One region of the Lysinibacillus sp. 10T31 genome, then DNA from elsewhere that is predicted to be linked to it. Evidence: riboswitches for the same ligand, from Rfam matches in the RefSeq annotation. Region 1 holds a riboswitch; the other holds the start of a gene.
The links. A riboswitch is a leader RNA that binds a small molecule or an ion and turns the genes downstream of it on or off. The one in region 1 is predicted to bind FMN.

Region 1 (8,192 bases):
AATCGGTGAACTGATTGGAATTTGTAAATAGCGTAGCATTTGTCCAAAGTATGTGGCCTCCCTTCGCCCAACTTCAGACAAATTTCTTTGAGTATAACAATCTTGGAAATTTAAATATGCCTGATCTACCCCAACAGTTGCTTGGCCATGCCTTGCATACAAAACGAATCCACCCTTTTTCAATAAATCAAGAATTGATTTATCCAAATATTTCATCTCCTCCTAATAATAGCATTTTGATTATTAGTAATATATGAAATGAATTGCTCAAAAAATGTAATATGAAAGTTGAAACAGCTTTTGTATAATGAAGCTGTTATTTCACCGGTAGAGCCGTAAATTAGTCGGTAATTTCTTTATTTTGCCGGTAGAAATTCCACTTTAGCCGATAGCGGAATTTGATCAATAAAGATAAAAAACTTCCTACAATTTCCTGTAGGAAGTTTATAAAATTTACTATATTATTGGAATAGTTACTATTGCTGTTGTCTCTAAATGTTTTGATGAATCGATAGAAATTTGACCGTCGTACTTATTGACAATTTCATTCACAATAAACAAGCCCTGCCCTCTTATTTTACCATTTTCCGGCTTTTTGGTAGAAAATCCTTGCTTGAATATTTGCCCTGCTTCTACAATATTTGGTCCAGTATTTGTAACCTTAAATTCATATTGGGTGTCATCTACTTTACAGCAAATATTTATTTTACGTTGCTCTTCTGGTAATTCATTTGCCGCATCAATTGCATTATCTATTAAATTCGACAAGATTTTGATTAAATCCGTTGTTTTAATTTTATTAAATGAATCCTCTGAGACTGAAAAATCCATTTCAATATTATGATTTTGTGCAGTTAGTTTTTTCGTTTGTAATAATATCGACAAGCCAGGATGTTCAATGTTTAATTTGAGAGACTTAATAGCCTGAACCTCTTTGGATAATGAATATAAATATTGTTTGGCCTGATCAGGTTTGTCCAATTGCAGAAATCCATGTAATACTTGTATATGATTTGTGAAATCATGTCTTAAAGAGGACACGGAAGTGATTAAAGTTTTAATTTCTGCTTGATATGTATCTTCTGTTGCTCCAACTTCCTTCGCTACTTCTTTTTGATACCATCTCTGTAAGAAGAAAACAGAGCCAATAACGATTAAAATGAGTGCACCATTAAAAATAAAGATTAAAAGATTGTCTTTAATCACTTTTCCCTTGATGCCATTTAATGTGTCTGCACTAATATCAATGCCTATGTATGCAATAATCTCCCCTGCTTCATCTTTGACCGGTGCACCAACAGATAGGTAGGCGCCATGTACAGGATCTGATATTACTCCTGTTACATATGTTTCTCCTTTATAAGCTCTTTGCACTTGCATCTCGGGTACTGTACACTTCACTCCGATATCAAAGCCTTCAAAATCAGCTGGTAAACCCATAATCATTGCTCTGGATACTTTTGGATTATCAATCTCTAATGTATAAACAAATAAGGCACCTAGTTTTACTCTTGCATCATTTAAGTAGTTTCTTAATTGCCAATAATAATCGTTTTTCTCTGGGTTATCTAAAAATTGTTTGTAGGCCTCTACATCCATTGAAGATGCAATAGAATTAGCCGCTTCCAGACTTTGGTTCGCTATTGATTCTTCAACTGTCTTTTTTATCTTTATGTAGGATGTAAAGATGTTTAAACTTGTAAACAATATTAATAAGATAGTTGATAGTAATAAAATTAGTTTTATTTTTCGTGTTTTCATACAAGCTGGCACTTCCTCATCTATAGACATGAATAATGCCTTAATTTAATTTGAGCTTGGCTCTGGAGTTCTTAGACTGATTCCCCCTAATTTTAGCGGATGTTGGACACTCGCTGAAAAGTAACTTAAAACCCGCATTCATCTCACCATCTATATAGGTGGGAGACTTCAGCTGAAAGAAGTTAAATACAAAATTAGTCGAAAATGACATTATGTCATACTTTCTACTAGTGAAACATTCATTTCCAACAATCCTATTATACTATAGTAAACTTCTTTTTTTATGGTTGTTAAATCGCAAGATGTTTTAAAGAAGTTTGAATGGCAATGGCTATCTGCTTGCTTGTACGTTAAAAGCACCGTTCCAATTTATTAGGAAAAATGCAAACGATTCAGAATTCTTCGACCCTCTAAATAAGAATATTGGTTCTCATTTTATCATCACAAGCGAGTTTTGGCTATCACAAACCTACATTTCCGCACTTATTGTTTGGCCTTTTTTCTTCCCATTGTTGAGGTTAGAGTAGCACTAAAGAACTATTGTTTTTCTAAAATGATTTTTATTTTTTGAGCGAAACGCCGCCGCACTAGTCGCAAACAATAGTTTAATAATCCTTCTCTAGAAAGTAAACAAAAAAGGAGAACAACATTTTATCATGCCCCCCTCAAGTTAATAAAAGGTCAAGTGAAATTAGACACAAAAAGATCAGGCCAATAAAAGCCTGATCTCTTCATTCTAAGCATTTATTTGTTCTTACTCGAAGTCTTAGTCTCATCTTGTAAATTTAAAAATTTAGGTCGCGTACGATAACCTGCAGGAGATAGGCGAACTAAAGATTTTTTAATGTCCTGCCAATTTAAATCTGCGCCCATATTTAAGTACGGTACTCCTAATACTCGTATGTTTGCAGTATAAAGAAGTATGAAAAACACCGAAATAAAGAATCCAAATAACCCCAAAAAGGCAGATGCTAAAATGATGATTATCCTGAGAATGCTCATTGCTGTTACGATAGATTGATTGACGAGTGTAAAAGCTGCAATACTTGACGTAGCGATAACTACAATCATGGCAGGGCTCGTAACACCCGATTTAATGGCTGCATCTCCGATAATTAATCCCCCGACAACACTTATTGAACCACTGATAACATTGGGTAGATGTATATTTGCTTCTCGAAATAATTCAAACATAAAAAGCATCATTAAAATTTCAAGAATAGTTGGAAATGGGAGTCCCATTCTTGATTCAACAACTGTTGCCAATAGGATGAATGGCAATTGTTCTTGATGGTGGGTTGTTAGTGCAAGCCAAAAACCTGGTAAAAGTACACTTATTAAGATAGCTACTATTCGTAGTATACGCTCCATAGAGCTTACAATAATCGGATACTCATTATCCTCACCGGATTTAAAAAGTAACATTGAATTAGCCGGGGTAATGATGGCATATGATACTCCATCAACAATAATGATAATGCGTCCTCTACTTAAAGCTTGTACAGCAAAATCAGGGCGTCCAGTATAATCATGTCTAGGTAGGATTTTTGCACTTCTCTGCTCAATACTCTCCATCAATAAATCCCCACTAAATACAACATCCGTATCAACTCGTTGCAGCTTTAGTTTTATTTGCTCAAGCATCTTTTGATTGACGACATCTTCAAAATAAAGTACAGCTACAGTTGTTTTGGATCGTTTACCAAGTTCATAAGTCTCAACACTTAATGAATTAGTAGGTAATCGTTTTCGTAATAAAGCAATATTAATAAATACATCCTCAATAAAATCATCTCTCGGACCTTTAACTACTAACTCAAGGGTTGTTTCTTTAGGCTCCCGATTCGGTTTTTTAGCGATATAACTTGAATACAGCAAATTCATATCTTCAAAATAAAGTAAAACATATCCTTTATAAACTCTTGTGATGGCATCCTCTTTACTTGTTATTTTCTGAAGATGGGGAACATGTAAATTATTCTGTATATGTTCTTCTAACATTTCCTCTTCTGTGGTAGTGAATAATGATTGAATTCGTTGCACAATAACGGTCTGCAGTAACTTCTCATCAACCATCGCTTCACATTTTATCAAATGTACTTTATGTTGCTGGAATAAATACTCTTGGAATATCACATCAGCAGAGCGTTGAAATAGTGACTTCAAAGATTTCAAATTTAATTCTTGTTCCATTGAAGAAATATCCCTCATCTCCTACTGAGCCAGCTCCAAATTAGTACATTTATAAGTAATATCATAAATACACTTACGGATATTTTCCCCATGCTTTAGAAATATATTCATTTTAAAATGCTTTTCAGAATAATTTACCTTTGAAATTCCCATGCTATTATTAGGAAAGATTTATCCAATCATCTTCTTTAAATTTGCCATTTCAATAGCAGACATTGCTGCGTCATAGCCTTTATTTCCTGATTTTGTTCCTGCGCGTTCAATCGCTTGTTCAATATTTTCAGTAGTAACAATGCCAAAAATAACAGGTACATTTGTAGTTAGTGACACATTTGCAATTCCTTTTGCTGATTCATTACATACATAATCATAATGTGTTGTTGAGCCACGGATTACCGTACCTAATCCAATAATGGCATCATATTTCTTTGTTTCAGCTAACTGTTTTGCGATGAATGGCACTTCAAATGCACCAGGAACCCAAGCTACATCAATAGAATCCTCATTCACACCATGACGCTTCAAACCATCTAATGCACCGTCTAATAATTTGCTTGTAATAAATTCGTTGAAACGACCTACTATTACTGCTATTTTTAAATCCGTACCAATTAATTGTGCTTCGAATGTTTTACCCATTTTTTATTTACTCCTTTTTATATTGTCATTTTGTTTTTTTCCATTATTTGTTGACAACGATATGTTGCTAATGCTTCAATTGAAATCATTTTTAGATGATGTTGTGCTGCATATTTAACAAGGTCATTAAAGCGTAGCATTTTGCCATCGTCACCCATAATTTCGCAAATAACGCCCACAGGAATACTATTACACAGCTTGGCCAAATCAATTGTAGCTTCTGTATGTCCTCTACGCTCCAATACACCATTGTCTTTTGCTATTAACGGGAATACATGACCTGGTCTACGAAAATCTGCAGCTTTCGCTTGTGGCTCTAGCATTTTTTGTATTGTCATTGCCCGTTCAAAGGCGCTAATTCCAGTTGTTGTGTCTATGTGATCTATGCTAACGGTAAATGCCGTTTGATGATTATCTGTATTAATACTAACCATAGGCGCTAATGCTAATTTTTGTGCAAGCTGCTGTGATATCGGCGTACAAATAAGACCTCTTCCATAGGTCGCCATAAAGTTAATCGTTTCAGGGGTCATAAATTCCGCAAGTGCTAATAAGTCCCCTTCGTTTTCTCGGTCCTCATCATCAACTACAATAATCATCTTCCCTTGTTTTAAATCCTCTATTGCTTCTTCAATTGAATGTAGCAATGTCGCCACCTCCAGTTCTTAATGTATTGGTTAAAACCCATTTTGTGCTAAGAAGTCTCTTGTGATGATCGGCGGTTCCTGTCCATGCTTAAGTTGATGCAAAATGTATTTTCCAACTAAATCGGTTTCTACATTGACGAGATCACCAATCTTCTTCTTACCTAAAATTGTTTCCTTGTAAGTGTGGGGTATCAGGGATACTGTGACACCGTTTTTCTCGACATGAAAGAGTGTTAGACTCGTTCCGTCAATTGTGATGGACCCCTTTGGAATACAGAAGCTCGTTAACTCCGTTGATAGTTCAATATCAATATAGACTGCATTTGCTAATGGCCGGTTGCGTACTATTTTCCCTACCCCATCTACATGTCCAGATACAAAATGACCACCGAAACGCCCATTAGCTGACATAGCGCGCTCTAAATTTACCGGATCTCCAACTGCGAGTTGCTGTAAATTTGTTGCTCCCACTGTTTCAGGCATTACATCCATTGTTAGCTCCTGTTCATTAAAATGTATCACTGTTAAACAAACACCATTAACAGCAATACTGTCCCCGAGCTTTACATCCTTTACCATTTTCTTTGAAATAACGGTTATTTCCATACTTTGTCTATCGTTTTGCAAGGTTTTAATGGTACCAATATCCTCAACAATTCCTGTAAACATTTTTCCACCTACTTTCATTCATTTAATAATTTTCGTTCAAACAAAAAACCCCTTAAAATAAAGGGGTTTGGGAGTTCATATACATAAGACGTCAACAAATAAACCTCATGGATATAATATTTTTACCATAGGCTGTCATCTCATCGTTCTTCTCCCATCCAGACTGTCACTGTCGGTTTTGGATTTGCACCAAATCAGCTTGCGCTCACGGACTTTGAATTGCTTCATCACCGCCGATTGGGAATTTCACCCGACCCCGAAGAACTACTGCTATTCAATTTTTTAGCCAAATAAAACAAAAACTACTTCCCAACTAAACGACGGGAAGTAGTTCACATAAAAGCATACTCAAATAGACCTTATAAACTCTAACGAATTTAAAAAGCTCACACTTTTACCCTTCTCCCATCCAGACTATAACTGTCGGTTTTGGATTTGCACCAAATCAGCTTGCGCTCACGGACTTTGAATTACTTCATCACCGCCGATTGGGAATTTCACCCTACCCTGAAGGATATTTTTATTTAGCTATTTCTTACGATAACACTATTTTATTCTATTATCCAGATAATTGTTTATAATAATTTTCACTCTAATTAATTTCACATTCACAAGTGCCATGAAGCTTGCTTTATCTGAAGCTAAGAATAGGACCGCTTCTGCTACTTCTTCTGGTTCACCATGGTAGAAAAAGAACATTTCATGTGTGGATAAGCGATTTAATTAAAAACTTACACAATGAATAACAGCAACTTAATTATGCTATAACTAACTAAGTACGCTAAAAACCATATTTGCCATTCTATAATTTTGGAACCTCTATTCAATTAGCACGTTACTTAATAATGGCACTTTTGTTATTCTGCTTGACATTAAAAAATCATGTGTTATTGTGAGTTATTGTTTGTGTCAACTCTAACAATGAACACAACTTATATGATTAGATTCTCTATCCTCATTGGAGGTTTTTTTATTGCAAAACATCTTGAAAAAAAAATCTTTTAACAAAGTTATATTTTATACCTTTATCGCAATTTGCTTTATCGCTTCTGTTTTTTTCGTTTATCACAACGAAACATTTTATGACCGTCCAATTGCGGAAGTTATAAAAACGGAATTAAAAGAATCAAACTCTGTAACGGATATGTATGAAAATGATGATCATTTATTTACTCAGCAAATTACAGCTGTATTAAAAAATGGTGAAAAAAAAGGTAAGCTTATTCATTTTACAAATGAGTATTCAGCATCTGGAGCCTTCGATCAAGAGTACCATGTTGGGAATAAATTATTTGTTTCCATTAAAGCAAATACAGACAAAAATGGAGATTTAACTGGGACTATTTTAGATGTGAAACGTGATCAGTTCGTCTTAATAGTAGCTTGGATTTTTATTTTCGCTTTGCTGATTGTTGGTAAAAGACAGGGGTTATTTTCAATTATCAGTTTAATTGTAAATTCTCTTGTATTATCCTTTGCATTAGATTTATATGTACAATCAAATATAAATTTAATATTTATAAGCGGGGTATGTGTTCTTTTATTTACGATCATTTCTTTAATCCTCATTAACGGCTTGAATGAAAAAACATATGCAGCGATAGTTGCAACACTTATAGGAACATTTATTTCTATATTGATTAGCGCTTTAGTTTTGTGGATTACGTCTGAGAATGGGCTTCGATATGAAGAAATGCAATTTTTAACTCGACCTTATCGAGTGATTTTTATGGCTGGATTATTTATTGGAGCACTCGGAGCTGTAATGGATGTCTCCATCACAATGGCTTCTTCCATGTTCGCTTTATTTGAGCAAAATCAAAATATTTCTGACCAAGCACTGAAAACCTCAGGGATGGACATCGGGAAAGACATTATGGGAACGATTACAAGTATTTTGTTTTTTGTTTATATTTGTGGCTCAATCCCTATGTTGATTTTATATTTGAAAAACTCTTATCCATTAGGGCAAACACTTTCCATGAACCTTTCATTAGAATTAGCTAGGGCCCTGGCAGGTGGAATAGGTGTTGTCTTAACGATTCCGATCAGTTTATACACTTCTATTTTTTTCATTAATCGAAAGAGGGCAAAATAATGAATGTATTAGTATGGTTAACTGCCATTTTATTCATATTGATGATCGTTATTGGTGGAAAAAAAGGAGTACGATCTTTTCTATCTTTATTTTTAAACTTTGGAGTACTCTTTATAACTATCTTTTTAATGACCAGTCAGAAAAATAGTCCGATTATATTAACGCTCATTGCCTGTACCGTCATT
Region 2 (8,192 bases), on a different contig from region 1:
ACAGTGAATTTAAAGACGAAGCTACGATTAGTATAGATGAGGATCGAATTGAACAAGTATTAACGAATTTAGTAGATAATGCTCTCCGTCATACTGATGAAGGATCAGTAACAGTGAAGGTTGAGCAGGAGCCAACCTTTGCCAAGATATCTGTCCAGGATACAGGGCATGGTATTCCCCAAGAGGACTTACCATATGTCTTTGAACGTTTCTATAAAGCAGATAAGGCACGTACGCGTTCTAAAGGCGGAACTGGCCTAGGTTTAGCTATTGCTAGAAATATTGTCAAGGCACATTCAGGCAATATTATGGTAGATAGTGTGCTGAAAGAGGGGACTACTTTCACGTTTTATTTACCTTTTGATTAATATTATTAACTTCTTTCGGCAATGTGTCTTTTGTACCGAAAGCGTAGCGACAGGTACAGAAGTCTCCCACCTCTGTAGATGGTGAGATGAATGCGGGTTTCAGTTACTATTCGACGAGTGTCCAAACATCTACTGAAATAGAGGAACTCAGTCTAAGAACGCCACGTCCTGTGGCAACGACTGAGTGACCAACATCACGTTGGCCTAAAGCCTCCGGCGGATGTCGCGGAAATCGGGAAGGGGTGCTTAGGGGATGTTAGCCTAAAACCATCGCATCCATGCGATAACGGCTAACTGACCTGCATCGGTGCTGCTGACGCTACGTTAGCACTACGCTTTCGCGCAAAAACCATCTGCAGGCCTAAGCACAAAGCCGATTCCGGACGCAATTATGCCAAGGCATAATTGATAGAGTGGTATAAATTGGATGTAACTTCTGTAAACATTTAGACGACAAATATAAATAGAACGGGGGTGGAGTGCTTTGAATGACTCCGTGTTCCATCGATTATACGATGCATATCATCAAGACGTGTTCCAGTTTCTTATTTATTTAGTAAAAAACCGTACACTTGCTGAGGATTTAGCGCATGAGGTTTATGTTCGCGTATTGCGCTCATATGATCAGTTTGCAGGAAAGAGCACCGAAAAGACTTGGCTTTTTGCTATTGCTAAAAATGTCGCTATTGATCATTTTAGAAAGCAAGCTGTACGCCAAAAACATTCACTTGAATTTTTTGATTGGGAAACGGAACAGCTACATTCAACCACACCATCACCGGAAGAAGTGCTGCAGGCCAGTGATGAATTTATGCAGGTGCAATCAGCACTTGAACACTGTACAGGTGACCAAAAAATGGTTATTATTATGCGCTACTTTCAAGATTTATCGATTGCAGAAACAGCGCAAATACTAGATTGGACAGAAGCGAAGGTAAAAACCACTCAGCATCGTGCCATTAAATTTTTAAGGCAACAGCTACAACAGGTTAGAGAACAGGAGGCGAAACGGCAATGACACATAACCAATTTGATGATGACCAACTGGAAAATGTATTGAATAATGCCCCTAAGCTTTCTGACCGCCGTTCGAAAGAAGAAATATTAAATCGATTATTGGCAGATGCTCGCTTGCAGGATAATGTCCATCTTCAAGAAGCTATACAACAACCAATAGATGATGAAATAACATCGCAAGAGCAACAACACAGTATTTATACGCAACAAGAAAGTTCCGAGACAGCGACAACAAAAAAGAAAGTTCGTAAATGGCCGATCTTTATGAGTGTTGCAGCTATTTTTGCCTTAACAGTACTTACAGGTTCCATGTTCATAAATAATAATAATACAAAAATGGACCAGGCTAATGCTCCTGAACCCTCTCAATATTCAACATCGCAGGATAGTCGTGCGGCGAAAAGCTCTGTCAACCATGATAAGATTATGGAATCCAACATAGTAGCAGAACATTCACGGATCATGTCTCTACGATCATCTGTTTATGAGGAAGATTTAACAGATGCAGTAGTGTTCCATATTGGTTTGGCAAATCGTGATAAGAAAAGTGTACCGATGACGTATATCATTCCAAATGAACGAGTTGCTACTGATTTTGCGAATAAAAAGCCTACAACATTACAAATGTATGAAAAGTATGCGCCACAAATTGATGAGAAACCAAATGGTCTTACTAACTATCATCCATATAAAGGAGAATTGAAGGAGAAGGGCGATAAACTAGTTCATGTATTGCCGGAGAAAAATGTTTATGATGTTGCTTCAGCAAATACTAATGAATATTTAGATACTTTACAGGATACATTCTCAGATTCAGAGTATAAAGATGTTGAGTTTGAAAATCCTGATGGTACAGCCTACGAGTTTTCTAAGGAAGAAGAGCCAAGTAAGCACATGTCATTAACAAGCTCAAATCATTTTAATTATTATTTATATAAAGATGAAAGTGGAGCTGAATATTTATCACCCGATTCTCGCAAAACTTTTTCCACTGTAACAGAGGCACTTACCGCTATGCGAAATAAAAATGATGATGTATACGTTTCAGTTGTACCGGAAAATGTAACATACACAGTGAAAGAGGTAGCAGAAGGCGTTATAGTAACATTTGATGAGCCGCTTGATTTAACGACAATGGACGCGGTCCGTGCTACTCAATTAATTGAAGCTATGATGTTAACTGCAGCAAGCTTTGATCAACAAATACGTATAGATAATGTTGTACAAGAGAACTGGGAGGGATTTGATTTAAAAAATTTCTTGCCCAAGCCTGTAGGAGCTAATAAACGATTTATGCCATAAATAGCATAACAACAAATAGACGAACAGAAAGTAAATAAATTTTTTGGAGCATTCTCGCCGCTATATGTGCGTGAATGCTTTTGTCATTTTATGACTCCAATAGCAAAAAAGCTACGTTAGCGATAAATTGCCAATTGGTGAAGACTAATAATCAATAAGCATGCAGAAAATCCCTACATTTTATAAGGCGCTATTAGCCGAGTATTTATAAAGCATACAAGTTTGATCGGAATTTTTTGAGCAAAGCTATTTACTTTTCTCTAATAATTCATTATAGTAAGGCTATGAAACAAAAAAATATTGATTCATCTTCGGGGCAGGGTGAAAATCCCGACCGGCGGTAATAGAGTTGTAAATCGCTAATATTTCCTTTAAGACATATTAGCTCGCTTGATTTACTAAATGCTCTTCAGCCCGCGACCTGTGCAAATAATTTTTTTTGCATGGCTGACTTGGTGCAATTCCAAGGCCGACAGTTAAAGTCTGGATGGGAGAAGATGGAGGTACGATCGTCATTCATTGTTATGAATTTAGCTATGAACGAGCGTTTATTCGATGTGGCTTCACACAACGTATGCTCTAAAATAGTTAATTAATGGCGTTCTTTAATCATGCCTATTCTCCCTTATGCTCTTTTGCATAAGGGTTTTTTCATGATAATTATTGATTAGGTCGTAACCTTTCTTCTTGCGAGATTGAATCAGCAAAGAGGAGAGAGTTTTCTATGAAGAAAAATGTTAAACTTCAATCGTATATTACGATTGGCATGCTGAGCAGTATTTCGTTTTTATTAATGCTTTTTAATTTCCCAATTCCACCATTTCCAGCATTTTTGGAAGTAGACTTCAGTGATATGCCAGCATTACTAGCAGCGATCACAATGGGACCTGTAGCTGGTATTTTAGTAGAATTCTTTAAGAATGTGTTGGACTGGGTTTTCTCAGGCACGCCAACAGGAGTACCGGTAGGACATATCGCGAACTTTGCAACAGGTATTTTATTTATTCTACCAGTGAGCTTTGTTTTTAATCGCTCCAAAACAGTTAAAGGCCTTATCGGAGGTTTAGCTGCTGGAACAATCATAATGGCAGTTGGAATGAGCATTCTTAACTATGCAGTATTTTTACCTATGTACACTTACTTTTTAGGTATGGAGCCTGTTGTAGGTGATTCACTATATAAAATGATCGTAGCTGGTATTTTGCCATTTAACATTGTGAAAGGTATTTTAATTACTATCATCATGGCATTACTATTCACAACAATGCGTAAATGGATTAATCATCAGCGTTCTATGTATTTAACAAAATAATTAGGATGAGACCTCGAGCTGTTAAGCGCTCGAGGTTTTTTACTTCTTTCAGCATTAGTCTTTTGTAACGAAAGTGAAACGGCAGTTACAATTATTTTGGTATAGAAAACGAAGCGTCAGCTACAGAAGTCTTTCACCTCTATAGATGGTGAGATAAACGCGGTTTTAAGTCATTTCGGCGGGTGTTCAAACATCTGTACCTGTCGCTACGCTTTCGGTACAAAAGACATCCGCTGAATTAGAGGAACTCAGTCTAAGAGAGAAGTGTTGGATATTATTGCCCGAAAGTAACATCTAGTAAAGCATAATATTTTCATGTAGAATAAGGAAGAGTTTAGGCAGTTAGAGGAGTTTGAAGAGATGAGCGAAAAAAAGAGTCAGTGGTCTAGTAAACTAGGCTTTATTTTAGCATCGGCAGGAGCTGCAATCGGACTAGGGGCAATTTGGAAGCTTCCTTATGTTACTGGACAAAGTGGTGGGGGAGCGTTTTTCCTTATTTTTGTTCTATTTACATTGCTGATTGGTTTACCGATGTTATTATCGGAATATATTTTAGGTCGTGGTACACAGTCTGAAGCTGTGACTGCATATAAAAAAATTGCACCAACGAAAACAGGATGGGCCTGGGTTGGTCGTTTAGGTGTGCTTGGCTGTTTTTTATTATTAACTTTTTACAGTGTTGTAGGAGGTTGGATTTTTATATATAGTGGCCTTGGTGTAACTGGGGCAGTTATTGATCCTGCTAATGATCCTAGTGAACTATTTGGAAAGATTGTAGGAACACCTTGGATTACATTACTCGGTTTAGGATTGTTTACACTAGTAAATGTTCTAGTCATTTCACTTGGAGTACAAAATGGCATAGAGAAAGCCAGTAAGTGGATGATGCCTTTATTATTCATTATGTTTATTGTGCTTGTTGTACGGGCTTTAACATTAGATGGGGCAATGGAGGGGGTTAAGTTCTTCTTGTGGCCTGACTTTTCCAATATAACTGGAAAAGCTATATTAGAAGCGTTAGGGCAGTCCTTCTTTGGTTTAGCAGTAGGATTTTCTTGTCTTGTGACGTACAGTTCCTATTTAAAGAAAGATGTGAGCTTACCTAATTCTGCAGGCTCCGTTGTTCTTCTCACTGTGCTTGTATCGTTTTTAGCAGGATTAGCAATTTTCCCTGTTGTATTTGCCTTTGATTTAGAACCAGCATCTGGACCTGGCTTACTATTTATGGTTCTGCCAACAGCATTTAGTCAAATGCCATTTGGTGAAATATTCTTAGCGATGTTTTTATTATTATTTTTATTCGCAACACTAACTTCTTCCTTCAGTCTATATGAGATTATCGTAGCGGCATTTATGGAGAAGGGGCGTATGTCTCGTTCTGCTTTGACGATGCTACTAGGTGTAGTAGTTTTTATTGCGGCGATTCCTGCAGCGCTTTCATCAAGTACATTAGCGGACGTATCAATCTTTGGAAAAACAATTTTTGATGCAACTGACTTTTTAGTTTCTAATTTAATGCTGCCGTTGGGTAACTTATTGATTGCTATCTTTATTGCGTATGTAGTTGATAAAGAATTTGTGAAGAAGGAATTATTAATAGGAAGTCAAATGGGACAGGGGTTCTATTCGACGTATCGACTACTGATGTTAATAGTAGTACCCTTTGTGATTATCGTTGTGTTTGTCAATATGCTTTTACAATATTAAAGAGAGTAGGTTGCGTTCCGTTTAATAGGAATGCAACCTACTTTTATGTTTGGGGGGCAACAATAGGGTTAGTATTCACTAAGCGATAGTTCACCTAGCCAGCCTTCTCTAATGATCTGTCTTGCTTGTTCTTCGCTTTTAGTAATAGGGAATACTTTATCGACTTGTGAAATAGCAAACAAATTGCGAATGAAATCATCGGCAACAATAATGGCGATTTTCTTTTCTTTTACAGATACTTTCTTTGCGAAATTGACAATCATGCCAAAGCCGGTACTATCGATGTTTGTAACCTTTTGCATATCGATAATATATCCATGCTTTGTTTCCAAGCTTAACGATTGAAGCTCGATTTTTATCTCTTCAATCAACCCATATTCTAAATCACCAGTAAACGCAATCAAAATATAATCAGCCTTTGTGTCAATATCCATCGCAATTTTCTTCTGATTCATACTATAGAGCCTCCATTTTCTTTTCGTGTTAGAAAATTCTAATTCTTTAGAAATTAAAATTTGAATTTATTGACTTCATTTTGTAATTTATCAGCAATCGATGCTAATTCATCTGAACTTTGTGTAATTTCTGCAACGGTTGCATATTGTTCCTCTGATGTTGCGGCAATTTCCTCTGTTGCTGCAGCGGAGTCTTCAATGATGCGGGAAATATCTTGAATGGCTTTTTGAACCCCTAAGGAGTTGTTGTTGACATGCGTAAATGCAGCCTTCATTTGCTCAACGCCTTTTTCTGTTTCTTCGACCTTTTCAACTATTTCCTTTAATGCAGTTCCTCCTTTATTGATAATTGTTACTTGCTCCTCTACTGCTAGCAAATTACTTTCCATCGTGCGTACTGTCACAGAGGTTTCAGCCTGAATATCTTTAATGAGATTTGTAATTCGTCCTGATGCTAAACTTGATTGTTCGGCTAACTGGCGTACCTCTGATGCAACAACGGCAAATCCTTTTCCTTGCTCGCCTGCCCGTGCTGCTTCGATGGCTGCATTGAGGGCAAGTAGATTTGTTTGCTCTGCGATACCCGTAATAATAGTAATAATGCCGCCAATTTCTTCAGAGCGTTTACCTAGTTTTTGGATAGAATCTGTCGCGTAAGACACTGTTTGTGTGACATCGCTTAAATGTTTTATAGCTTCATTGATCGCCTCTTCACCTTGACGTGCAAAATGGGTTGATTCTATAGCGCTATTTAACGTATTCTCGGCCTTTTGTAAACTGCTCGATACTTCTTCAATTGTTTTTTGCATCATCGACACTATTTGTTCGGCTTGATCAGATTGAGTCGTAGTACCAACTGCAATTTCATTCATCGTAAGTGCAATTTGGTTAGAAGCCTCACTTGTTTGATGTGATGATTCTGCTAATGAATGCGATGAGTTAGCTATTTGATTGGCGCTACCAGCTACGATTGTCATCGTTTCCGTTAAACGATTCTTCATATCACTAAAGGCATTTGCTAAAACAGCAATCTCATCTTTACCTTTAGGGTTTAATAACTTTACATTTAAATTTAAATCTGCTAAATCTTTGGCATTTGTACTTAAAATATTAATGGGTGTGATGATTTGTCGCTGTAAAAACCAACTAATCCCAACAATCATTAAAATGGCAATTCCTAAGGAGATCGCTACATTTTCAAGTGCAGACTTTGTAGCAATACTTATATATGGAGCGGTAGGTACAGCTGTTGCCCATACGCCAATAACATCTCCTTGGCTATTTAAAATTGGATCATAGGCTCCTTGATGCATACTACCCAAGACATTTGCTGATCCGATAAAACGTTTTTTTTCTTCTAACACAACTTTCGCAACTTCATCAGAAACCTTTGTATTTAATGCGCGTTCTCCATTTTCGACTATATTTGTACTAATGCGAGTATCGTTTTGAAAGATTGAGACGACATTCCCGTTGGTAAGCTCTCCAACTTTATCAGCTACCTCGAAATTGTCTGCCATTTTGACATCGCCTTTATACAATTGATTGTTTTTGATGGACCATTCTCCGGGGAATTTAGCATCTAAATATTCATAGCCTAATTGAATATCTGATAAAAGCTTTGTATTTGCACTTTCTAAAAGATTTTTTTTGGCAACATAAAAATTTATTCCTGCTAAAAGTGTAGTAAGTAGCAAAATACACCCGAATATTAACAGGCTCATTTTTTTTCGGATTGACAGCTTCATGAAAACTCCTCCAATTATACGTTTACTTTATACATGAATCTTTTTTGAAATACCAACTAAAAATTTCGTTTCAGAAATATTTTCAAACCAAATATGGTCGACCATATTTTTAATAAAAAATAAACCTCGCCCGCGATCTGAATAATCGGGTTCGTTCAAATCAAATTGTAGAACCTTATCCCAATCATTTTCTGCAATACCTTTCGCTTCATCGGTAACGGTTATTTTTATTTCTTCATTAGAGCAGGATACGTGTACTTGAATTGCTTTTTTGGAGTATGGC

Region 2: another riboswitch for FMN. It lies ahead of AC1DCY_RS19985 (ECF transporter S component); the one in region 1 lies ahead of ribE (riboflavin synthase).

What each region holds. Positions count from the first base shown of each region.
Region 1 is NZ_JBFTHS010000019.1:82,304-90,495, forward strand. Features, by position in the region: gene AC1DCY_RS12840 (histidine phosphatase family protein) at 1-216, opposite strand, end outside; gene AC1DCY_RS12845 (sensor histidine kinase) at 457-1,761, opposite strand; gene AC1DCY_RS12850 (spore germination protein) at 2,506-3,954, opposite strand; gene ribH (6,7-dimethyl-8-ribityllumazine synthase) at 4,126-4,593, opposite strand; gene ribB (3,4-dihydroxy-2-butanone-4-phosphate synthase) at 4,611-5,249, opposite strand; gene ribE (riboflavin synthase) at 5,271-5,909, opposite strand; FMN riboswitch at 6,052-6,177, opposite strand; FMN riboswitch at 6,303-6,428, opposite strand; gene AC1DCY_RS12870 (YibE/F family protein) at 6,883-8,007, shown strand; gene AC1DCY_RS12875 (YibE/F family protein) at 8,007-8,192, shown strand, end outside.
Region 2 is NZ_JBFTHS010000040.1:17,026-25,217, reverse strand. Features, by position in the region: gene AC1DCY_RS20000 (ATP-binding protein) at 1-368, shown strand, start outside; gene sigX (RNA polymerase sigma factor SigX) at 853-1,386, shown strand; gene AC1DCY_RS19990 (RNA polymerase subunit sigma) at 1,383-2,687, shown strand; FMN riboswitch at 2,991-3,190, shown strand; gene AC1DCY_RS19985 (ECF transporter S component) at 3,412-3,999, shown strand; gene AC1DCY_RS19980 (sodium-dependent transporter) at 4,360-5,706, shown strand; gene AC1DCY_RS19975 (STAS domain-containing protein) at 5,775-6,161, opposite strand; gene AC1DCY_RS19970 (methyl-accepting chemotaxis protein) at 6,215-7,909, opposite strand; gene AC1DCY_RS19965 (ATP-binding protein) at 7,937-8,192, opposite strand, start outside.